Regions from separate parts of the Pseudoalteromonas sp. UG3-2 genome, predicted to be linked through region 1. Evidence: predicted binding sites of a transcription regulator. Region 1 holds the regulator's gene; the other holds the start of a gene.
The links. Region 1 encodes sigma-54, which starts transcription at its own class of promoters, with help from an activator protein. Its sites were predicted from a motif close to GTTGGCACGNNNNTNGNNT; they were not measured.
Positions count from the first base shown of each region.

Region 2: the regulator sigma-54 is predicted to act here: its motif matches at 1,071-1,089, upstream of flgJ (flagellar assembly peptidoglycan hydrolase FlgJ).

Region 1 covers NZ_JAWLJU010000002.1:1,955,315-1,967,340, reverse strand. The annotation lists gene yjgA (ribosome biogenesis factor YjgA) at 15-533, opposite strand; gene pmbA (metalloprotease PmbA) at 674-2,023, shown strand; gene mgtE (magnesium transporter) at 2,067-3,425, opposite strand; gene R3P39_RS11965 (HPr family phosphocarrier protein) at 3,664-3,933, opposite strand; gene rapZ (RNase adapter RapZ) at 3,933-4,799, opposite strand; gene ptsN (PTS IIA-like nitrogen regulatory protein PtsN) at 4,792-5,250, opposite strand; gene hpf (ribosome hibernation promoting factor) at 5,252-5,539, opposite strand; gene R3P39_RS11945 (RNA polymerase factor sigma-54) at 5,569-7,068, opposite strand; gene lptB (LPS export ABC transporter ATP-binding protein) at 7,115-7,840, opposite strand; gene lptA (lipopolysaccharide transport periplasmic protein LptA) at 7,837-8,382, opposite strand; gene lptC (LPS export ABC transporter periplasmic protein LptC) at 8,372-8,926, opposite strand; gene kdsC (3-deoxy-manno-octulosonate-8-phosphatase KdsC) at 8,923-9,474, opposite strand; gene R3P39_RS11920 (KpsF/GutQ family sugar-phosphate isomerase) at 9,474-10,385, opposite strand; gene R3P39_RS11915 (calcium/sodium antiporter) at 10,455-11,414, opposite strand; gene R3P39_RS11910 (ATP-binding cassette domain-containing protein) at 11,591-12,026, shown strand, end outside.
Region 2 covers NZ_JAWLJU010000002.1:63,565-75,590, reverse strand. The annotation lists gene flgK (flagellar hook-associated protein FlgK) at 1-59, opposite strand, end outside; gene flgJ (flagellar assembly peptidoglycan hydrolase FlgJ) at 73-1,035, opposite strand; gene R3P39_RS03650 (flagellar basal body P-ring protein FlgI) at 1,138-2,247, opposite strand; gene flgH (flagellar basal body L-ring protein FlgH) at 2,259-2,942, opposite strand; gene flgG (flagellar basal-body rod protein FlgG) at 2,955-3,743, opposite strand; gene R3P39_RS03635 (flagellar basal body rod protein FlgF) at 3,760-4,524, opposite strand; gene flgE (flagellar hook protein FlgE) at 4,649-6,013, opposite strand; gene R3P39_RS03625 (flagellar hook assembly protein FlgD) at 6,048-6,734, opposite strand; gene flgC (flagellar basal body rod protein FlgC) at 6,752-7,183, opposite strand; gene flgB (flagellar basal body rod protein FlgB) at 7,186-7,596, opposite strand; gene R3P39_RS03610 (CheR family methyltransferase) at 8,029-8,859, opposite strand; gene R3P39_RS03605 (chemotaxis protein CheV) at 8,875-9,807, opposite strand; gene flgA (flagellar basal body P-ring formation chaperone FlgA) at 9,948-10,655, shown strand; gene flgM (flagellar biosynthesis anti-sigma factor FlgM) at 10,728-11,051, shown strand; gene R3P39_RS03590 (flagella synthesis protein FlgN) at 11,044-11,472, shown strand; gene R3P39_RS03585 (LPP20 family lipoprotein) at 11,497-11,973, opposite strand.

The sequences.
Region 1 (12,026 bases):
TAGGCCGCATACCCTCATGGCATGATGGCATCTTTAAGGTACTGAAACAGCTCTTTGTAGGCTTTGCCTGGCTTTTCCGCTTTGAGTTCTTTGTTGGCTTGTCGGGCTAACTGACGCATCTTTTGACGCTCTAACTCTGGGTAGCTGTTTAGCAGCTCATTGATCTTGCTGTCTCCCTGAGCAATGACCTCATCACGGGTGGTTTCAATTTGATTTAATAATACATCAGCTTGGTTATTGCGGTTGAGCAGAATATCCATGGCTGCTTGGATCTCGTCAATATTACTGGTGCTGCGTAACGTCTTGCCAATGTAATTCATGTGACGACGGTAAGCGTCGGTTTTGGCACGGATCTTATCCGCTACCTTCATCGCTTCCTTCAGCTCATCGGACAGGGGTAACTTTTCTTGTTGTTTCTTGCCTAACGCGGCAATTTCGCAGCCTAACTCGTGCAGCTCTTGGGCATCACGTTTTAGCTCGGTCTTAGAAACATAGATGATTTCTTCTTCGGTATTTTGCTCGTCTTTTGCCATTGCTTTGATCTGTTTATCGTTGGTGAATTATGCAAAGTATACCACAATTGATCACTACAATAGCGAATGGCTGTGTTACGATTATTAGCCAATACTATTTATATCACACTTGCCAATAAGTACGAGCGGATAAGGTATCTATGACGCACTCCTCACAAGACCCAATATATAGCCAAATTGATGAAGTAAAAAATGCCGTAGAAGAGGTGCTTAAGCATGCTAAAAAGCTTGGTGCAACCTCTGCAGAAGCTGCCATGTCGAGCACCTCAGGGCTCTCCGTTAGCACCCGCATGGGGGAGGTTGAAACCATAGAGTTTAACCAAGATGGCGGCTTGGGGATCAGTGTATATGTCGGTAATCATAAGGGCTCGGCGTCTACCGCCGATCTAAGCCCTGAGACCTTGCGCACAGTGGTAGAAAAAGCCGTTGATATTGCGCGTTTTACCTCGGATGACCCTTGTAATGGTATTGCCGATAAAGAGCTACTGGAAATGTCGCCACCGCAGCTGGACTTATTTCACCCATGGCAATTAACGCCCGAAGAGGGAGTCGCTCAGTGTATTGAAGCAGAAAAAGCAGCTCTGGAAGCCGACCCCAGAATTGTTAATTCCGATGGCGCCAGCCTTGCTAGTCACCAAGGGATCCGAGTATATGGTAATAGCCACGGACTCATTGCCGGCTACCCGCGCACTCGCCATACCTTAAGCACTATGGTGATTGGTAAGGAAGGCGAGCAAATGCAACGTGACTCTGCTTACACCATTTCACGGGTGCATGGTGAGTTAAAATCGGCCCACGATGTTGGCTTGGAAGCTGCCACTGCAACACTGGCAAAGCTTGGGAGCCGTAAAGTATCAACGGCAAAAGTGCCGGTGGTATTTCGTGCCGACATCGCCAATAGCTTGTTTGGCCACCTTGTTGCCGGTATTGGCGGTGGGGCGCTTTATCGTAAATCGAGCTTTTTACTCGACACACTCGGTGAGCAAATCTTTAACCCTTGTGTCAACATTGCAGAAAAGCCTCACTTAATGCGTGGCTTAGCGTCTAGCCCCTTTGATAGCGAAGGAGTCAAGACGGTGGACCGCGATATTATCACCGATGGTGTGTTAAATACTTACCTGTTGGCAAGCTATGCAGCACGACGCTTAGGAATGGAAGCGACGGGGCACGCCGGGGGTATTCATAACTGGTTGGTCAAGCCAACTCACGATGATCTCACTAGCCTGCTCGCTAATATGGGCACTGGGTTGTTGGTAACCGAGCTTATGGGGCAAGGTGTTAATACGGTGACGGGTGACTACTCTCGTGGCGCGGCAGGGTTTTGGGTGGAGAATGGCGAAATCCAATACCCCGTTAGCGAAATCACCATTGCCGGAAACCTAAAAGACATGTTTATGGGTATTGAGGGCATTGGCGGTGATATTGAGCAGCGCGGCGCGGTGCAAACCGGCTCGGTGCTGGTTAATAATATGCAGGTTGGTGGAGAGTAACACGGCCCACGATGCTGGCATGTGCCAGCATCGTGCTAATACCCTAAACCAGCAGCCAGGTTGCGGTACCTAAGAAAGCAAAAATACCCACTATATCGGTGACTGTGGTGAGCACCACACTGCCGGCCAATGCTGGGTCGATGTTCATTCTCTTTAAAATGATGGGAATACTGGCGCCGGCAATACCTGCCGCCACCAGGTTCATAAACATTGCAAAGGCAATCACACCGCCGAGTTTAAAGTCCCACTGCCAGATAGCAATCACCCCAGCGATGAGCACAGACCAAAGCACGCCATTGAGCGCCCCAATGGCCAGCTCTTTGCCGAGTAAAAATCGTTGGTTGGTTTGGTTAATGTGGCCAAGGGCGATACCCCGTATCACCAAGGTGAGCGTTTGGCTACCAGCCACACCACCCATGCTGGGCACAATGCCATTTAATACCGCAAGAATGGGCAGAATATCTAACGTGCCTTCAAAGAAACTGGCAACAAAGGCCGCCAGTAACGCCGTTAAAAGATTAATGCCAAGCCAAATAGAGCGGCGCTGGCTACTTTTCATCACCGGTGCAAAGGTATCTTCTTCATCCTCAAGGCCGGCCATGCTTAGTAAACTGTGCTCAGCGTCCTCACGAATAACATCAACGACGTCATCGATGGTGACTCGGCCTAGCAAATGCGCGTTATCGTCCACCACAGGCGCTGAGATCCAGTTGTGACGCTCAAACAGTTGTGCCACTTCTGATTCATCCATCGAGATAGGGATGGTTTCTTTGTCTTCATCCATCAAGTCACGCACCAAGCTCTCAGGTGAGCTGGTTAATAATAAATTGATGGTTAACGCCCCTAAAAAGCAGTTGTCTTTGTCGACCACATAGAGCTCATCGGTGCCATCGGGTAACTCACCTTTTAAGCGCAAGTAACGAAATACCACTTCCAAGGTGACGTCGGGGCGAATGGTGACGGTATCGGTGCTCATTAAAGCACCGGCAGAATGCTCTTTGTACGATAAGGCTTGGGTGGCGCGATCGCGGTCTTGGCTATCCATGGCGCCAATCACGTCTTGATAAACGGTATCAGGCAGGCTTCTTAATACGTCGCCGAGATCGTCGTCATCCATGTCCTCGGTAGCCGCTGCGATGAGCTCCGGTTCCATCTGCGCGATGATCCCCAAACGCACGTCCTCGGACAGTTCTTCAAGGACATCCCCTTGAATATCTGGGTCGACCAATTGCCAGAGCATGGCACGGACTTTATGCGGTGAAGACTCGAGTAAAAGAGCAGTATCACACGGCGCGGTTTCAGCTAATACCCGCCGAACTTGAACAAACTGTCCACTGTTTAAGGCTTTTGTCACCTTTTGCAGTTGTTCCAGTGTGTAGTCTTGCTCAAATACTTCAGGCATAGGCATCCTTTTGCGTGTTAATACTGAATACTATGGTTGTTGGTTTTATATTTTACCCTAGCTATTTTGTTGTTTTATTGCAGAGAAGCAACCTTACATGCAGCGCCAGGAGGGCAATACAGTGTAACCCACTTTACAAAAAACTACCAAGTAGAGTAAAGAAAAGCGCCACCGGATCAGCTATGACGACAGGATGTGAAGGTGGACAGTAAAGATGAGTTATCCAAACAGCTTGGTATTACTCATCTTCGTGGAATTTATTTTCAATCAAGGCGCCAATTTCAGCCAGCGCTTTATCAGCGTCAGGGCCTTCGCACACCACCTTAACCTCTTTACCTTGGCTGCTCTCAAGCAATAACAGTGCTAGCACGCTATCAGCGGCGGCTGACTTATCGCCTTGATAAAGCGTGACCGAGGCATCAAATTGCGTCGCTAGTTGCGCCAGCACCGACGCGGCTCTGGCATGCAAGCCGAGTTTGTTTTTGATTAAAAAGGTCCCTTGTTGCATCAGCCTTCCTGCTCACGGTGGCGTATTTTGACGTTACTGTGAGTTTTGGCAAAGCGTTCGCCAATGGTTTGCGCCAGATAAACAGAGCGGTGCTGACCGCCAGTACAGCCAATGGCTATGGTTAAATAACTGCGGTTATTACGCTCTAAGTGTGGCAGCCAAGTTTGCACAAAAGTTTGAATTTGCCAAGTAAACTTCTGCACTATGCTGTGGCTAGCAAGGTAGTCAATCACCGGCTGATCTAAGCCCGTTAATGGTTTTAGCTCTGGCTCCCAATGGGGGTTGGGCAAAAAGCGGGCATCAAACACGTAGTCGGCTTGCTTAGGGATACCATGCTTAAAACCAAATGACTCAAAGGTGATGATCAGTTGTTTGTCTTTTTTACCTAAAATCTTCTCGCGGATCTCTTCTGCTAGCTGGTGGACACTGAGGCTGGTAGTGTCGAGTAAAAAGTCAGCTCGGGTGATCAAGACATCCAATAGCTCGCGCTCTTTCTTTATTGCTAAATCGAGTGGCAAGTTATGCAGCGATAGTGGGTGTAAACGTCGGGTTTCGGAAAAGCGCTTTATAAGGGTCTGATCGTCACTATCTAAATAAAATAGAGCGGGCTTAGCAAATCCAGGAAGATACTCAAGTATGTCGTTAAATTCGTCTTGTTCTTTGGGTAGGTTTCTAACGTCGATGCTGACAGCGATTTTATTGTAATTATCCGATACGCTGCGCACCAAAGAAGGCAGCAGGTTGACTGGGATGTTATCAACGCAGTAATAGCCTAAGTCCTCTAACACGCGTAAAGCCACTGATTTTCCAGAACCAGAGCGGCCACTAATAATGATTAACTCTAATCCCTTGTCTTCATCACTCATTATCGTCTCCTTGGATAACCGCGTAAAGCTCTTGATCGGTCTTGGCGTGCCGTAGCTGTTTACAAAACGATTTGTCTTGCAGTTTTTCAGCTATAGCAGCTAAAGTTTTTAAATGTTCTTCATTATTGCCCTCAGGGACAATAAACGCGACAAAAATGTCCACGGGTTGTTTATCGATTGCTTCAAAGGAGATCGGCTGCTTACTGACCAGTACCATCGCTAGGATCTCTTCAATACCTTGAACCCGACCATGAGGTATGGCTATGCCTTTACCAATCCCAGTACTGCCGAGTTTTTCCCGTGTCATTAAGGCATCGAGAATGACGTGTTTACCGACATCAGGCAGTTGCTTGTGGGCCAACTCGCTGATGTACTCGAGGATCCTTTTTTTGCTATTAAAAAGGACCGCAGCTTTGCTACAGTCCTTGTTCACTAATGTGCATAATTTCATTTTAGTGTCGAGTGAGCTTCTCTTTGTGTTTGATAACTTGACGGTCTAGCTTATCAATGAGCTTATCAATCGCCGCATACATGTCTTGATGCTCGGTTGATGCAAACAGCTCACCGCCGTTGACGTGTAATGTTGCCTCTGCCTTTTGTACCAGCTTTTCAACATCAAGGATCACGTGAACGTTATTTATATGATCAAAATGCCTCTCTAGCTTCGCAAACTTGTTGGTGACATAGTCTCGTAATGAGTCTGTGATTTCTACATGGCGACCAGTTAGATTTAGTTGCATAAGCATTTTCCTTCTTGGTTTTTTACGTCTTAAATCAAGCTTTTGCGTTGATTTGACGGTGGAATGGCTAGGGATTCACGATATTTTGCAATCGTACGTCTCGCTACCTTAATTCCTTGCTCAGCTAAAATATCTGCAATTTTGCTATCGCTTAATGGCTTAGCGGTATTTTCTGCAGCTATTAGCTTCTTGATGAGCGCTCTAATCGCGGTAGATGAGCACTCACCGCCGTTTTCGGTACTTACATGGCTAGAGAAGAAATACTTTAACTCAAAGATACCACGAGGCGTATGCATATACTTCTGGGTGGTGACACGAGAAATTGTAGACTCATGCATATCAACCATCTCAGCGACATCATTAAGTACCATAGGGCGCATTGCCTCAGGGCCATGTTCAAAGAATGCCTGTTGTTGTTGGACAATGCAATTGGTTACTTTTAATAAAGTATCATTACGGCTTTCTAAGCTTTTAATAAACCACTTAGCTTCTTGTAAGTGGGAGCGAATAAATTGGCTATCAGCACTAGAGCGAGCGGTTCTAGACATGGCCGCATAATGGTCATTAACGCGGATTTTCGGCATAGCATCTGGGTTGAGTTCAACTACCCAGCGACCTTTTACTTTTTTTACCGAGACATCAGGAATGACGTACTCAGGCTCTTCACGAATAATGCTGGCGGCCGGTTTGGGGTTGAGGCTATGAATAAGAGTCATCACCTCTTTCAACTCAGCTTCTTTGAGCCGGGTTTTTTTCGCTAAAGTACGGTAATCTCGGCTCGCCAACAGATCGATGTGCTCGGTAAGGATCATTTTGGTTTCTGCCAGCCAAGGCGTCTCTGGTGCAAATTGGTTAAGCTGAATACACAAACACTCTTGCAAGCTACGCGCGGCAACACCGACAGGGTCAAACAGCTGCACACGCTTGAGTACGGCTTCCACCTCGTCTAATTCTATCGGTTCCTCTGCTTCTGCGTCATTAATGCTGTCGAGAATGTCTTCACAGCTTAGGGTAAGTAATCCTGAGACATCTACCGCCTCAATGATAGCAATAGCAATGGCTCTATCCGTGGGACTAAAAGGAGTGAGCTCTAATTGCCACATCAAATAGTCATGCAGCGACTCAGACGTTTCTCCTTGATAAACATTATCATCATCAGGAAGAGGTGCAGAGCTGGCAACAGGGGCTGCACTCATATACTCATCCCAAGTGACGTCCATGGCTAAGTCATCGCTGACCGTGTCTTTACTCATGGCGGTATCAGAATCGAGCTCATAATCACTGACAGGCGCTTCTTCCTGAGATGCTTGACCTTCGTCTGCAGCGGATTTTTCTTGGTTGTTTTGCTCCAAGCTTTCGGTATCAGCGTTTTCACCTTCTTCCACTTCTAGCAACGGATTGCTATCCAGTGCTTCTTGGATTTCCTGTTGCAAATCCAACGTACTGAGCTGCAGCAAGCGAATCGCCTGTTGCAGTTGTGGAGTCATTGTAAGTTGCTGCCCCATGCGCAGCTGTAATGATTGCCTCATGTATCTTTAACAATCCCTTTTAACAGTTATTATTACTACGTCTTAACTATAGCTTGAATTGTTCGCCTAGGTAGACATCTCTTACGGTTTGATCGGCTAAAACGTGTTCTGGCGTACCTGATGCGATTAATTCCCCATGTGAAACAATATAAGCTTTTTCACATACATCAAGGGTTTCCCTGACATTATGATCCGTAATTAGCACGCCAATGCCACGATTTTTTAAGTGTTCAATAATGGTCTTTATATCTAACACCGAAATGGGATCAACACCAGCAAAAGGTTCATCAAGGAGAATAAATTTCGGGTTGGCCGCCAGTGCTCGGGCGATCTCTACTCGACGTCGTTCACCACCAGACAATGCCATTCCCTGTGAGTCGCGAATATGCTGGATATTAAACTCATCTAATAGTTCATTGAGTTCGGTTTCGCGTTGGGCCTTGGTTAAGTCCTTACGGGTCTCTAAAATGGCCATTAAGTTTTGGTATACGGAAAGCTTACGAAAAATCGAGGACTCTTGGGGTAAATAGCCGATCCCCATTCGGGCACGGCTGTGCATTGGCAATAACGTGATGTCTTCATCATTGATGCTAATTTCACCTTTGTCGCTAGGCACTAAGCCTACGATCATATAAAACGTGGTGGTTTTGCCAGCGCCATTAGGCCCTAATAAACCGACAATGCTGCCAGCTTCAACGCTTAACTCAACATTTTTGACCACCTGTCGGCCTTTGTAGCTTTTGGCAAGCCCCGTTGCTGTTAATACGCTCATGGATTGTTACCTTGCGATGGTTCTTTTTCTTTTTTGTTTTCATCGCCCTCATTAACCGGCACTAATACCGTTCTGACCCTGGAGTCTTGTTGTCCTGAACGTTCTGCGCTGATCAGTTGTTGTTCAATATCATAGGTGATGACCTGAGCATTAATTTTTTGTCCTGCTTGGCTAATTTCGGCGTCACCGGAAATGACTAGCGTCAGTGCTGCGACGTCGTAACGAATTTCATTGGCTTTAGCCTCTAATAAACTACCATCCGCTTGCTTTTCACTAAAAATAGCTGGGCTTCCGGTGGCAACCAATAATTGTTTGTTGGTGCCAAGCTCTGCGCGACGATGGACCTCTAGGCGGTCGGCTTGGATTTTTCTGTCACCATGGATAATCACCACGTTTTGCTCAAAAATACCAATGTTGCTCTGTAGCTGGGCTTGCTGTCTGCCGGAATCAATGATGACTTCATTTTGCTCCGCGGCGAGCGCGCTGGTAGCGGCAGCTAATAAGCCTAAAAAAACGAGTTTGTTCATTACTTTACTGGTCATAATAAATTGTCTTAGTGTGATTGATGAGTTCGATCACTTGGTTGTGTAAATCCGCATGCAGGCCTTTTCCGGTGATCTTAACACTAGGACCTGTAATAATGACTGGATGTTCCGACTTCATCAATTTTTGCTTAATATCGACTCTGACATTATCGGCGTTAATATCGCTTATCATGGCGTTTGGCACTAAGTTTTGTGCTAGTACCTGGCCCTCTAAAATCAGGGTGTTGTTTTCATATAACGTGGCTTCAAGGGCGCTAATGCGCCAATTTTGCTCGCCGTTGTACAAAGTGAAAATGGGTTTCTCAAAATGGCTAAAACCAAGGTCTTGATAGAGTTCCATCTTATCTGCCGTGACTTGGTAGTTGAGCAAGCCATTTTCACTGTAGGTGGTTTGTTGTAATGCGGTGGCGACATAGTCAGGTTTAGCCAGCGGCTCATCTCCTTGGCTTTTGCGGCTAGTATCTTGGTTGAACATGGGAGACCACATCCACACCATGATGGCTGCGAAAACAATAAGTAAGATGACACGAAGTACGGTCATGCACTGACACCTTTGGTGGTTAGGCTATGACCTTGGCTTAACATCAATAAGTCGGTGAGCTCTCGCACTGCGCCAAAGCCCCCTGGCTGCAAGGTAATGTAATCTGAAATCTGTTTAATCACCGGGTGAGCATCGTTGACCGCTACAGCAAAACCCACTTGCGCCATTACTGGCAAATCTGGGCCGTCATCGCCTATGTAGGCAATGTCACTGTCGCTTAGATTGAGTGTGTTTTTCAGTGCTTGATAGGCTTGCAACTTGTCCTCTTGGCCTTGATAAATGTGCTTTACATTCAAGCTAGTCATACGCTGCTGAACAATTTGTGAATGGCGACCGGTAATAACGGCCACTTCAACGCCACTGTCAATGAGCGCTTTGACGCCAAATCCATCTTTGGTATTAAACGCTTTTAGTTCTTCGCCATTATTGCCTAAGTATATGCGACCATCGGAAAAAACACCGTCAATGTCGCAAATAAGTAATTTAATTTTGCTGGCTTGCTGCCAAGCGGACTCAGATATGGGCTGATATAAATCTTTAAACTGCATTATAACACTCCTGCTCGCAGCAAATCTTGAGTATTCAAAGCACCAATCGGGCTGTTGTTATCATCCACCACAATTAAGCCATTGATGCGCTTTTTTTCCATAATATTAAGCACTTCAGCTGCCAACATATTGGCTTTCCCGGTGGTGCATTTGGCCGTCATTACTTGGGTGATGGGGGTGCTATGAATATCGATTTTTTGCTCGATAATACGACGCAAGTCACCATCGGTAAAAATCCCTTTAAGGCATTTGTGGTCATCGATAATGGCGGTCATACCTAAGCCTTTAGCTGACATTTCAAATAAGGCCTCTTTCACTGTACTGAGCTCATGGACCATAGGGATAGTATCCCCGCTGTGCATCACATCATTGAGTGTCAGTAGTAAGCGTTTGCCAAGGCTGCCACCAGGGTGAGAAAGGGCAAAGTCATCCGCGGTGAAGCCTCGTGCTTCGAGTAAAGCGACCGCCATGGCATCGCCCATCACTAAGGTCGCTGTGGTGCTGGCCGTGGGCGCTAATCCTAGTGGGCACGCCTCTTTAGACACTTTAACACAGACATGCACCGTGGCATTTTTCGCCATCGTTGATTCTGGGTTTCCGGTCATGGCAATGACCGGGGCGCCAAGGCGTTTGATCACCGGTAGAATTGACACCACCTCTTGGGTTTCCCCTGAGTTGGAAATCATGACAATGACGTCATCCGCAGTGATCATGCCTAAATCGCCGTGACTGGCCTCTCCTGGGTGCACGAAAAACGCTGGGCTGCCAGTGCTGGCTAGGGTCGCGGCTATCTTGTTACCAATATGGCCCGATTTTCCCATACCAACGACAATAATTCGACCCTGACAATTAAACATGAGTTCACAGGCTGCAGCAAACTCTGAGTCGACAAAACGCTGCACTTCTTCGATTGCAGCGAGCTCGGTTGCAAAAACGTGCTTGGCAGAAGCAATGAAATGATGTGTTGACACAGCCAGTTCCTAAATAATGTAATAAATGTACGCCGTAAATCCAGCTAGCAAGCAGCCACCTTCAATACGGTTGATGCGACGTTTGCCAGTGATGCTCAGGCTCATAAGCAATAACAACAGTGTGGCACCAAGCATGATATAAATATCTCGCGACGCTATATTTAAATCTAAATTAGCGGGGTTGATAATGCCAGCAATGGATAAAACAGCGAGGATATTAAAAATATTGGAGCCAATGATGTTGCCCAGGGCTAAGTCATCTTCATTTTTCAGCACCCCAGCAATACAGGCTGCTAATTCCGGCAAACTGGTACCAATGGCAATGATGGTCAGTCCAATTAATAGATCGCTCATGCCAAAGTATTTGGCAATATCCACCGCAGCACCGACTAAATAATCGGCACTAATTGGTAATAGCACCATGCCGACAACGAGCCAAAAAACGGCTTTTTGGGTGGGGATATTATCGGGCACTTCGTCGCAAGCTTCGCTGACTAAGGGGTCATCACTTTGGCCGCCACTGTTTTTGGTGACGATAATTAGCGCCACAATAAAGGTGATAAAGCCCACTAACAAGACCACCCCTTCGCTGAAGCTAAAGGCGTTATCACTGACGATGTACCAAGCACCTAGGGAAACCAGAATTAATAGCGGCATTTCTCGGCGTAAAATACCGGAGCCGACAGATAATGGCCTCAGTAGAGCGGTGATCCCCAGCACCAATAAAATATTGGCAATATTAGAGCCAATGGCGTTGCCTACCGCGGTGTCGGTTTTGTCTGCGAGAGCAGCTTGTGCAGCCACCATCATTTCTGGTGCAGAAGAGCCCATGGCAACAATGGTTAACCCTACGATTAAGGTTGGCACGCCAAAGTTACGTGCTAACGCTGCGGCTCCGAATACAAAACGATCGGCACTCCAAACTAAGGCGATAAAGCCCAGAACCAGAATAACAAACGATAGAACCATAAACCTCTAGCCAGAAACGGATTTAAATTTTCGTAGATACTACCAAAAGCGCCATCGAAAGTATAAGTAAACCGCGACATTTACAAACTTACAAAAATTTACCAAAACGATTTTCCATCTTGATTGAAAAAAAAGTATCATATAGGGATGAATTTAGTCTCGATCTGGAGAGCGACTTGTCGCAGTCAATTGTAGAAGTCAAGGATGTAACCTTTTCTCGAGGTGAAAGGATCATCTACAAAAACATGAGCTTTTCCGTACCCAAGGGCAAAATTACCGCCATTATGGGGCCAAGCGGGATTGGTAAAACCACCATGTTGCGCCTGATTGGTGGTCAGCTTAAGCCGGACTCCGGTGATATTGTTTTTGCTGGCAACAGCATTCCTAAAATGTCTCGAACCGCACTCTATCAAGCAAGAACTCGCATGAGCATGTTATTTCAAAGTGGTGCCTTGTTTACCGATATGAGTGTGTTTGATAACGTGGCTTTTCCACTGCGAGAGCATACCGAGTTATCAGAAGAACTGATCCGCCTTGTTGTGTTAATGAAGCTGCAAGCGGTGGGCTTGCGTGGTGCAAAAGACATGCAACCAGCTGAGCTCTCCGGCGGTA
Region 2 (12,026 bases), 1.9 Mb from region 1:
AAAAGCTCAGAGTTAGCTCTTACACCGGCATTTGCTATGTCATATATGCTAAATGACATGAGGGTCTACTCCTTAACGTACCAATGAAGCAGCGATACTTTGAAGCTCAACACGCTTCAATACCTGCTTAATTTTATCGGCATAATTTGGATCAGTTGCATAACCTGCTTTTTGTAACGAGTCTAAAAAGGCTGCAGGTTCTGCGGTATTATTAAGTGCTTCTTGATAACGTGGGTTTTCATTTAAGAAACTGACGTAATCATCAAAGCTATCCGCTATTGAGTCATAAGCCCGGAAATCAGCTTGTTTGCGCACTGGCAAACCTTGCTCAAATTCAAGTGTCGACTTTTTGGCACTGTCGCCTTGCCAGCGACTGTCTGCTTTAATGTTAAAAAGGTTGTGGCTACTGCCACCGCCTTTTTTATTAATAATGTGCTGTCCCCAGCCTGTTTCCAATGCTGCTTGTGCCACCATGACTGCTGGGTTTAACCCTAACTTCTTAGCCGCTGACTTGGCGTAGTCCCATACTTTTTCAACAAACTCATCTGGAGAAGAAAAACTCGCTGCTTGTTCATTAGCAGTTTGACTAGTCACCACCATGCTATCTTCAGCACTCGGCTTAACAGTGGTGTTGGTCTTGGTTTCTGAGCGTGCAGGCAAAGCGGTATCTCCTCGCAGCACCGACGCTGGCTTAAAGCCCTCAGTACTTGGCGAGAGTTGCTGCACAATAAGATCCGCCAAGCCCAAGCTGCCTTTATCTGACAAATGCATTGCCAATTGTTGGTCATGCATCTCTTCGAAAAACTTCACTCCGCTGGAATTAAAGGGGCTATCTTTATCTTCTAGTGCTTCATTGGCTTTACGCATGCTCTTTAGCAGCATTTGCGTAAAAATTGACTCAAACTGTTTGGCCGCTTTTTCTAATGCCTGATCGGACGCATTTTTATCGCCAGCACCTTGAAGCGCCTCCTTACGGATAGAGTCAAGATTGCCTAAGTCAAAAAAGCTCTGATTTTTCAGCTGGTCGGTATTCATACTGTTAAGCACTGTTGTAAACACATACTTAGATAATGCAAAAAACAGACCAAAAAAAAGCCCCACATTTGTGGGGCTAACTTATTGATTATAAAACAACCTTTATATGACGACTAATTGACCATTAATCGCGCCGGCTTCTTTTAAGGCTTCCAAAATCGCCATTAAATCGCCAGGGGCTGCGCCCACTTGGTTTATAGCGCGGACTAAATCGTCTAGGCTAACACCTGGGTCAAACACAAAGGCCCGTGAGTCATCTTGATCAACATCGATGATGCTTTGCTGTGTCACCACAGTCTCCCCTTCTGCCAAAGCATTGGGTTGCGCAACATTTTGTTGCTCAGCGATGGTTACTGTGAGGCCGCCATGAGTGATAGCTGCAGGCTGTAATTTCACATTTTTGCCGATCACAATGGTGCCGGTACGCGAGTTGACGATAATTTTGGCAGCGGTGTCTGCTGGTTTAAACTCTAAATTTTCTAAGGTGGATAAATACGCCACTCGCTGTGATGGGTCTCGTGGGGCAATTACCCTTACCGAAGCCGCATCCATTGGTTTCGCACTGTTTGGTCCGACTAAATCATTAATGGTGTCTGCTAAGCGCTTTGCTGTGGTGAAATCCGGGTTGTTGAGATTGAAAGTGATATAATCCCCTTGAGTAAACGGACTTTGTACCGCGCGTTCAACTGTAGCGCCATTGGCAACGCGGCCAACGGTTGGGGTGTTGATCACCACTCGGCTACCATCAGCCCCTTCAGCACCTAGGCCGCCGACAATTAAGCTGCCCTGAGCAATGGCATAGACATTACCGTCCACGCCTTTTAAAAACGTCTGTAACAAGGTACCGCCACGCAAACTTCCGGCACTGCCTATAGAAGACACAGTAACATCAATGGTTTGGCCCGGTTTTACAAACGGAGGTAAATCCGCATGCACAGCAACGGCTGCCACATTTTTAATTTTTGGCTTTAAATTAGCCGGCATCGAAATACCAAAGCTATTTAACATTGCTTTGAAGCTTTGCTCGGTAAAGCGGGTTTGCTCGCCGGTGCCCGGTAAGCCTACAACTAAGCCATAACCTACCAACTGGTTTGAACGCACGCCTTCAACCATACTAACATCTTTAACTCGCTCTGCTTTACTGCCAAAAGAAATCACAGTCAGAGCGAACAGCGCTGAACTTAACAGTAGTTTTGCTATCGACTTATTCATTTGTTACACCCTTAAAATGGCATTATCGCGCTCATAAAGAAGCTCGTTAACCAACCAGCACTTTGCACTTCTTGCTGATCGCCTTTGCCTGAATATTGAATTCGAGCATTAGCAACACGGTTAGACTCTACGGTATTATCCGCTTTGACATCCTGAGGCCGCACCAGCCCCTCTAAACGAATAAACTCCTCGCCAGAATTCAAGGTCAGCCACTTCTCACCACGGATCACTAGGTTGCCGTTAGGTAAAACACGCGTCACATTGACAGAAATATTACCAAATAGGCTATTAGACTGATTAGCTTGTGAGTCTCCTTCAAAAGAAGAGGCCGAGCCCGATGAAAACTGAATCGCCTCACTGCCAATATTAATGGCATTTCCCCCCAAGCCTATTAAAGGATCCACTGACACTTCACTGTCTTTTTCCAGCGTGGAGTTTGCCGCCTTGGTCGCTTGCGTGGTTTCTCTTAACACCACCGTAATAATATCTCCTACCCGCAACGCTTTTTTATCGGCGTATAGATCATTGGAAAACTGGGTATTAAACAATGAACCCGTAGCGACCATTTGCGACTGTGTTTCTTCTGGGTAGATAGGTGCATAATAAGGATCATCACGCACCACATGTTTATTCTGTGTTGTGCTACAGCCACTGAGTGCTGCAACGGTTGCGATGGCTAAATATAATGCACGCATACTACCCCCTAATTAAAGCTGCTGATTAATATAACTAAGCATCTGATCCACCGATGAGATGACTTTCGAGTTCATTTCATAAACCCGTTGCGTTTCAATCAGATTAACCAGCTCTTCGGTGACATTCACGTTGGACGTTTCTAATGCCCCTTGAACAATTTTTCCTAGCCCCTCAACGCTGGGGTTGCCTTGCACTGGCGCACCACTTACCGCGGTTTCGGTGTACAAGTTCTGGCCGATGGGTTCTAAACCCGATGGATTAATAAAGTCGCTGATCACCAGCTGACCAATGACCACGTTTTCAGCTTGGCCGTTAACCCGCACAGACACCTCACCATCTTGTGAGACGGTAATGGATTGAGCATCATCTGGCACATTCATTTCTGGCTGCAATGGGAAACCCGCACCAGAGGTCACGACTCGCCCTTCCTCGTCAGTGGTAAACTGACCATTTCGGGAGTACGCCGTGGTGCCGTCAGGCATTTGGATTTCAAAAAAGCCCGGGCCTTGGATCATCCAATCTAGAGAATTTTCAGTGCTGAGCATGTTGCCTTGAGAAAAGTTTTTCTGGTTGGCAACCACTTTGGCACCAGCGCCTAGCATCAAGCCTGAAGGCAGTTCAGTATCTTGAGAGCTGCGCCCGCCTGGCTGGTTGATGTTTTGATATAAAAGATCTTCGAAAATAGCACGGCTTTTCTTATAGCCCACCGTACTGGCGTTTGCCAAGTTATTCGAAATCACCGAAATATCGGTTTGTTGGGCATCTAAGCCGGTTTTACTTATCCACAGTGCAGGATTCATAACTCTTACCTCACGCTTATACTATGCGTAGGAGCGAAGTGTGTCGCTCGTCTATTTCTTCAGCTGTTTTCATCAGCTTAATTTGCATTTCAAATTGTCTCTGATGGTTGATCATATCCACCATCTCGTGAACTGGATTAACATTGGACATTTCTAAGAAGCCACTCTGGACTTTGGCAGTGGGTGATATTTCACAAAAACCACAAATGCCGTCTTCAAGTTTGTCTTCTTTTGGTCTAAACAGGCCATCGTTGCCTTTCGCCAGTTTGCTGTTATCTGCTTCAATGACCTTGAGCCTATCCACCACTTCCAAAAAGTTGGCAGGGGCGCCTTGGGGCCTTACTTGAATTGAGCCATCGTCACTAAACACCACTTTATCTACTGGAATAGGAAGAACGATAGGACCGCCTTCGCCAATTAGTTGACGGCCATGACTGGTGACCAAAGCGCCATCATTACGGATGTTGAGCGTGCCTACCTTGGTGTAAGCTTCTTCACCACTGGCGTCCACCACACTGAGCCAAGACTTATCATCCACAGCAATATCGAGCTCACGGCCGGTTTCTACGATAGCGCCACCGGTCATATTGGTGCCAGGGCGTTCTTGCATAGCAAACACTCGAGTCGGTAACCCTTCACCAAACGCTTGCATTGAGCGGGCTTGCGCAAAATCGGCTTTGAAGCCAGTCGTATTGGCATTAGCAAGGTTATTCGCTTTTAATGCCACTCCGCGTAAGCTTTGCTTCGCGCCTGACATGGCGATATATACCATTTTATCCATAACGATGACCCTTAAAATTCTAACTTGTATTGGTTATTGCAAGCTTAGTGCCAAGTTATGAGTGATGTTTTTGACAGGGATAAAAAAGGCTGCGACGAGCGCAGCCTTTGGAGGGCATAATAGTTTATCGGATCTGCAGAATGTTCTGCTGTAGCGTTGAGTTAACCTCTAAGGCACGGGAGTTGGCCTGAAAGTTACGCTGTGCACTGATAAGGTCCACCAACTCATTGGTTAAATTAACATTAGATTGCTCTAAGGCGGATGAGTTTATTGCACCAAGCGTTCCCGAGCCAGGTTCACCGGCAATGGGTTCTCCCGATGTTAAGCTTTTCTTCCAAGAGGTGTTACCTGCCTGCTGCAATCCTTGTGAATTGGGAAACCTGACCATGGCTACTTGACCCAAGAAAGACTGATCACCATTACTGTATGAAGCCACAATCTTACCATCACCACCGATATCGATACCTGACAACCTACCTACTGTGGCACCATCTTGCTCAAGCGCTTTGGTCTCGTACTTACTTGCATATTGTGTTGGTAGTTTACCCGTTGTATTCGACTCATCACGCCAATTCAAGGTTACATCGCTTGGAAAGCTAGCACCATTTCCAAGCAAGTCAGATAAGCCAGCACCACCACCTGCACCACTTGGCAATGTTAACTCATTAAAGGTACTGCCCGTATTTGGGTTGCCATCTGTCGTAGAAGGAATACCAGCGGAATCAAATACAAAGGTTGTAATTGGTGTGTATGGAGTAGTGGTTTGTTCCTGACCACTTAAATCAAAAGGTTTTTGATCTAAGGTTGCAAACACCTGCCACTCGTTGTCAACATTCGGTGCAATGCCATCTGTTTTCTTAAAAAACAACTGCATCGTATGGGGCTGACCCAATGAGTCGTATACCGTTGTCGAAGTGGAGTGGTTATAAGTCGCACTTTCCTCTGGGTCAAAAGCTAGCGGTTTGTGAACCTCTCTAGAATCTAGGTTGAAAGAAGAGTAGACATTAGTTGTTGCTCTTGGTGAGCCTGATGAGTCAGGGATCTGAATAGCACTGGCGGTGCTAAGACTGACCGACTCATTGTCGCCTGTACTCTCATCCACAGGGAAGCCTTGTAAAAAGTTACCCTGGGCATCAACAATGAAGTTATCTTTGTTTAACTTAAATGCTCCTGCTCGAGTAAAAGCATAATCTTGAGAGCCAAACTCTTCAGACATTGCGAAGTAGCCTTCACCCGTAATAGCTAAATCCAGCGAGTTTTGTGTGAACTTAAGAGACCCCTGGTGAAATTGCTGCGCTACCATTGTAGTTTGAGCGCCATCACCGTTTTTAGTCTTGCCTGAACTAAATACAGATGCTGCATAAACGTCAGCAAATTCAGCTCGAGACTCTTTAAAGCCTGTTGTATTCACGTTAGCGATGTTGTTCGCCGTCACATCTAAGTCTTTTTGCGCGGCTGACAAACCTGTAAGTGCAATATTAAAACTCATTTCGTCACCTCTTTGTTAAGGTTAATTCTTTAAATTAAGCTATTTCAGCTATATCAGTTAAGCGCACCGCGCCTTCTTTCGTATTAATTACAATGCCATTTGCACCGTTGACATTAACACTATCGATATTTCTAAACGTTGCAGATGGGAAGTTAGTGTATTGACCATTCATCATCCCCTCAGCTTTAATTTCGTAATCACCGTCCGGCATCAGTTCACCATCTTGGTTTTTACCATCCCACTCAAACTTAACTGCACCTGCAGCCTGTGGACCCATTTCTAGTTTTCTTACCAAGGCTCCGGATTGGTCATAAATACCAATATTAAGTTCTTCAACAGGCTGCTCGACTATAACTGAACCTTTTGACAAAGCATCATCGCCGTGTTCAAGCATGTTTGACTCAAGCAATGCTTTTTTGCCAATTAATGTAGACGCTTGCAGTGCTGAGTTAGAAGTCATTGACGCGCTTAACGATTCAAATTTCGTATTTAACTTCGAAATACCTTCTGCCATGGTGAAGTTGGTCATTTGCGCGATCATCTGATCATTGTCAGCAGGCTTGCTTGGATCTTGATAAGACAGCTGCTGAGTAAGCAATGAGAAGAAATCTTCCTGCGTTAAGGTGTCTCGGTTTTTTTGTTCCTCTGTGGTGCGATTTTCTTTATTCCACCGCAGAGAATCCATGTACGACGAAGTAGCGGAATTTACATCATTACTCATCAGCTGTTACTCCCAATCTAGCGCTGACCAAGCTGCAGGGTTTTGCTCAACATTTGCTTCGCTGCATCTGCAACCTGAACATTGGTTTGGTATGAGCGAGAGGCTGAAATCATATTTGCCATCTCCTCTACCACATTCACATTCGGTTTATAAATGTAGCCATTTGCATCAGCGCTAGGATGGTTGGGGCTGTACTCAATCTGAAGCGGCTTATCGCTTTCAACCACACCTAACACCTTAACTCCAACGGACGATCCCATGGCATTGTTTTGGGATGTTGAAGCTTTAGAAAGTTCAGCTGCAAATACCGCATGCCTAGCGCGATACACTCCCTCTTGGCTGGAGCTTATCGAGTTGGCATTCGAAATGTTACTCGCAGTGGTGTTCAGGCGCACATTTTGGGCACTCATGCCCGAGCCAGAAATATCAAAAACGTTGTAAAGACTCATAATTATGCTCCTTGACCACCCAGTGCCTTTTTAAGGCCGCTGAACTTACCAGATAAAAATTGCAAACTGGCTTGGTACTCTAATGCATTCTGTGTATACAAGTTCCGTTCCACTTGTATATCCACTGAGTTGCCATCACCTGTATCTGCTTGATTTGGCGAGCGATATAGTTCATTTGCGTTGGTCATTTTAGTGCCACCACTGAGATGCTTAGCATCGGTTCTAACCATATCATTGCCGCTTCTTTGCCCCGCTTTTGCCGCTTTTAAGGCACCTGCGAAGTCAATATCTTTTGCTTTGTATCCTGGAGTGTCCGCATTTGCGATATTACTCGCTAACATTTCCGCACGTTGCGAGCGGATCAGCATGGTATGCTGATGAACACCCAGTGCTTTATCGAAACTTATAGCCATAGTTAAACTCCAAAAATTTGACTCACAGTGATTAAGCAATCTTTAGGCCAAAATATAAATTTATTTTTTCCTTTTTATTTCAATGAGTAATATTACTTTAAAGGCGAGATGTATATCTATTTGAGGCTAATTCATTAAACTTATGCTCACTCAGAATCACAGTGAATAGAGCAAAAAAGTAAAGGTTAAAGTAAGTGTTGATGGTCAGTTTATTACTAAAAATTAGCACCAAACGGTTTACTATGGTGAGAAAAAGTTATTTTCAGAAGTAGTATCGCAAGGCTAAGCAAGACAAGGTTCGGCAACAGCAACTCAATGGCAACGGCAAAGGCAAGGCAAAGGCAAAGGCAAAACAATGAATAAGTCGAAAGGTAGAAATCTAGCTTGCAACAGTGTTTTGAGACACTGTTGCAAAACTTAATGGCAGAGTGACTATTTTTTCTGGTAAATAATACCTGGGTTACAGCGGATCATAGTGAAGTCATCACTCAATCCAGCCATTGACTCAGAGGCACCTAAAAACAAATAGCCATTAGGATTGAGTGACTGTGCAAATTGCGCAATGATTTTTGCTTTGACTTCTGGGGAAAAATAAATCAGTACATTACGGCAAAAGATGACATCAAACTTGCCCATCAAAGCATAAGAGTCCAACAAGTTAAGGTGTCTAAAGCTCACCATTTTTCGAATTGGCTCCACCACTTTGGCCATACCGTTACCGCTGTCGGTAAAAAACTTTTTGCGCCGCTCTGGAGACAATCCACGCGCCAACGCCAAAGCGTCATATTCAGCGTTTTTACACATATCAAGCATGGTATTAGAAATGTCAGTACCCACTATCTGCACGCCCATCTTGAGGGCGCCAGGCGACTTACTAACGTATTCATTAGCTGACATGGCAATGGAATACGGCTCTTGTCCTGACGAACTTGCCGCCGACCAAATTTTCACTGGCCTTCTTAAGTCTTTGAACTCCGGCAGGATGCGATTTTTCAGTAACTCAAACGGATAAGTATCTCTAAACCATAAGGTTTCATTGGTGGTCATAGCATCAACCACCGCGGCACGAAGTTGCCGTTCATGGGGGCTAAGTGTTTTAGCAACTAACGATGACAAAGACTCAACATTGAAGCGCGCCATCAGTGGAGCTAACCGACTTTTAACCAAGTACAATTTGTTGTCGCCCAGTACGATCCCACACTGCTGCTCCAGAAAGGTTCGAAATTGATCGTACTCTTTTTGCTCTAAATGCTTATTTTCCAAGTGCTACCACCAGCTTTAATCACAATGAACCCATTTCTTAACCGCTGCGGCTAATTCATCGGGGTTAAACTTAGCAATAAAATCATCTGCGCCTACTTTTTCAATCATAGCCTGATTGAATACTCCACTTAACGAAGTATGTAAAATAACATGAAGTGGCGCTAACTTTGGATCCGCCTTGATCTCAGCCGTTAAGGTATAGCCATCCATTTCCGGCATTTCAACATCCGATATCAGCAAGCCTACGCGCTCGGTGACATTATTTTGACAGTCCATGTCGGCAATTTCTCTAAGCCTGATCAGCGCTTCTTTACCGTTTTTAGCCAACTCGGTTTGCACTCCTAACGGTTCTAATGCACGTTTGACTTGGTTTCGCGCTACTGCCGAGTCATCAGCAATAAACACAATACGCTCACCCAAATCTTTTTGCATCTCGCCATCAGAGACAATTCCTGCACTGACCTCAGTGTCTATAGGACAAATTTCGTTTAAGATCTTTTCTACGTCAAGGATCTCGACTAATTCATCTTCAATTTCTGTTACTGCGGTTAGGTAAGAATAACGACCAGCCCCCGATGGTGGCGGCATTATTTTCTCCCAGTTCATATTGACAATACGCTCGACAGCACTCACTAGAAACCCTTGAACTGAGCGGTTATATTCGGCGATGACAATAAAACAATTGCGAATATCTTGGATAGGAGGCCCACCTACCGCCAGCGACATATCAATCACAGAAATAGTTTGACCACGAATGTGAGCCACACCACGGATTAGCGGATTAGACTTTGGCATGCTGGTCAGGGCAGGACATTGCAGCACTTCTCTGACCTTAAAGACATTAATACCGAAGCGTTGTCGACCTTGAAGCCGAAAAAGTAATAGCTCGAGTCGGTTTTGCCCAACCAGCTGGGTACGTTGGTTCACCGAATCTAAAACACCTGCCATTTCAATCTCCTACTGAATAAACCGCTAATCGGAACGATCTTTGCTTCGACTCTGATATGGTTAAACACCCTTGATTAGGTGCAGTTATTAAAGCAGAATCTTTATACCTTGTTTCACCCCATAAGCATAGTCGAAACATCATGAGTTTGTTAAAAAAAACCTATTACAATCAATTTTTTTGTTTGTTCGCTTATTTTATAGGCATAGGCTATGCCCATTGTCAGCAATATGACAACAACATGTTGGAGCAAGCTGCCATTGATTTTATTACTCCTCAAATCGAACAAAACCCTGATAGCAAGCTCTCGGTTACCACCATACCGCTGGATGACCGCATCCCGACCCGAGAGTGTCAACAGCCATTAGAGCGCGCTACGGCCATGACTCCCCCTTTTAATACTCAGGTTACCGTACAATTACGCTGCAACGATTTAGTCAGCTGGACGCAATACGTCCATGTCCGGATCGACCGCCTATTCCCAGTATTAGTTAGTGCCAACATGCTCGAAAAAGGCAGTATCATTACGGCTGAAGACATCAAAAAAGAGTATCAACCCAAACGTTTTCGTCGAGTTTCATATATAGAAGAAGCAAAGCTCATTATTGGCAGCCGCAGTAAACGCAACATTCGTGAGGGGCAAGCCTTCACCCAGCGTCATATTTGTATGGTATGCAAAGGTGATGGCGTGACTATTTTTGCCAAATCCGGAGGTTTGGTCATAAAAACAGCCGGTGAAGCACTGCAAGACGGCAATAAAGGGGATTTAGTTCGGGTAAAAAATGCTCGCTCTGGCAAGACCTTACGTGCTAGAGTTATCGATGTAGAAACTGTTGAGGTGAATTTATAAAAAATTTGCTAAAGTAATGCTTACGCAAGCCGATAAAGTGGCTGAGAGTATAATAGTATTGGGTCTACAATCATGGTTAATCAAGTTAACGGTCAAAATCAATCTACATCCGTTGCTAACAATGTTAAGCAACAAAAAGCCGAGTTACAACGTAACGAAGCCAATGCCACCAATAATAAAGCACCTGCAGTACCTAAAGCGGCTGCGGATTCAGTGAGCCTAACACCACAGGCACAACAGTTGAAGTCTGTAAATGATAAGGCGCAACAGTCTTCCGGTTTTGACGATAAAAAAGTCGCAGAGCTGAAAAAAGCCATTGCCGAAGGCAAGTACCAGATTGATGCCGATAAACTGGCAAAAAACATAGCAGCATTTGAGTTCGAGATTTATGGATGATACGGTTCGGCTTTGCCACCACAAACTATCGCAACAAATTAGTGCACTTGAAGCTTTGACCCAGCTTCTAGTGGACGAGCTTGAGGCACTCGCCTCTCGCCGCGGTGATAGCTTAAAAGATATCGCTCGGGAAAAACTCTCACACATCACAAAACTACAACAACTCGACAAAGAACTCGCTCAAGTCGATGTTGAACTGTTCAAAAACGAAGAACTAACGCCCCTAGTAGATCAAGTTAAATCCCTGCTAAATGATTGTAAGCGCAAAAATGAAGTTAACGCCAAAGCGGCTCACCATGCCAATGTTAGCACCAGAGAGCTGAAAGAAATCTTGATAGGTGTGCCTGCGTCAGTGACTTATGGTGAAGACGGCAGCGTGAAAAGCAGTGATAATAAGCTAGTTAAGAACTTGAAAGCCTAAACTAGGCTTTCAATGTGTTAGCTGTTATTTGATGCTGTAGCGGATCTTTTTTATTTTCTTTGGCTTAGTTTGCGCTATATAAAGGTCGTACACTCTTTTCATATCCAGCTCTAATTCCGTGGCATAGGTATCACCGACTGAGTAGCTTTTGAGCACTTTCGCGCCTCTGATAAGGCCATTAACTTGACTCTTTAAGCCATCATTTTGCGCAATGGCCCCTTTTACCGTGGTTGTTGCAGTCAGCTTCTGTCCATACAGTTGCTCCGCTAATTCACGATACGCTTCAAGCTTAGAAACCTTGATTGCCATCAACTGTTTCTCGCCATCCGTCGCTCCCGGTTGTGCACTTAACGGCGCATAACCCACGGCTTTGAGTACCGGATAGCTATCAGGTTTTATTGTTTCGTACTCGATGTGTTTGTCTGCAATACTGGCACAGCCGTTAAGCCAGGCGAATGTGGTGACCAAAAGCAGTACGTAACGTGATTTAAATACCCTCATCCTAACCATCTCCACTACAATCAATAAATACAATACCAGTCCGCATTACGCCT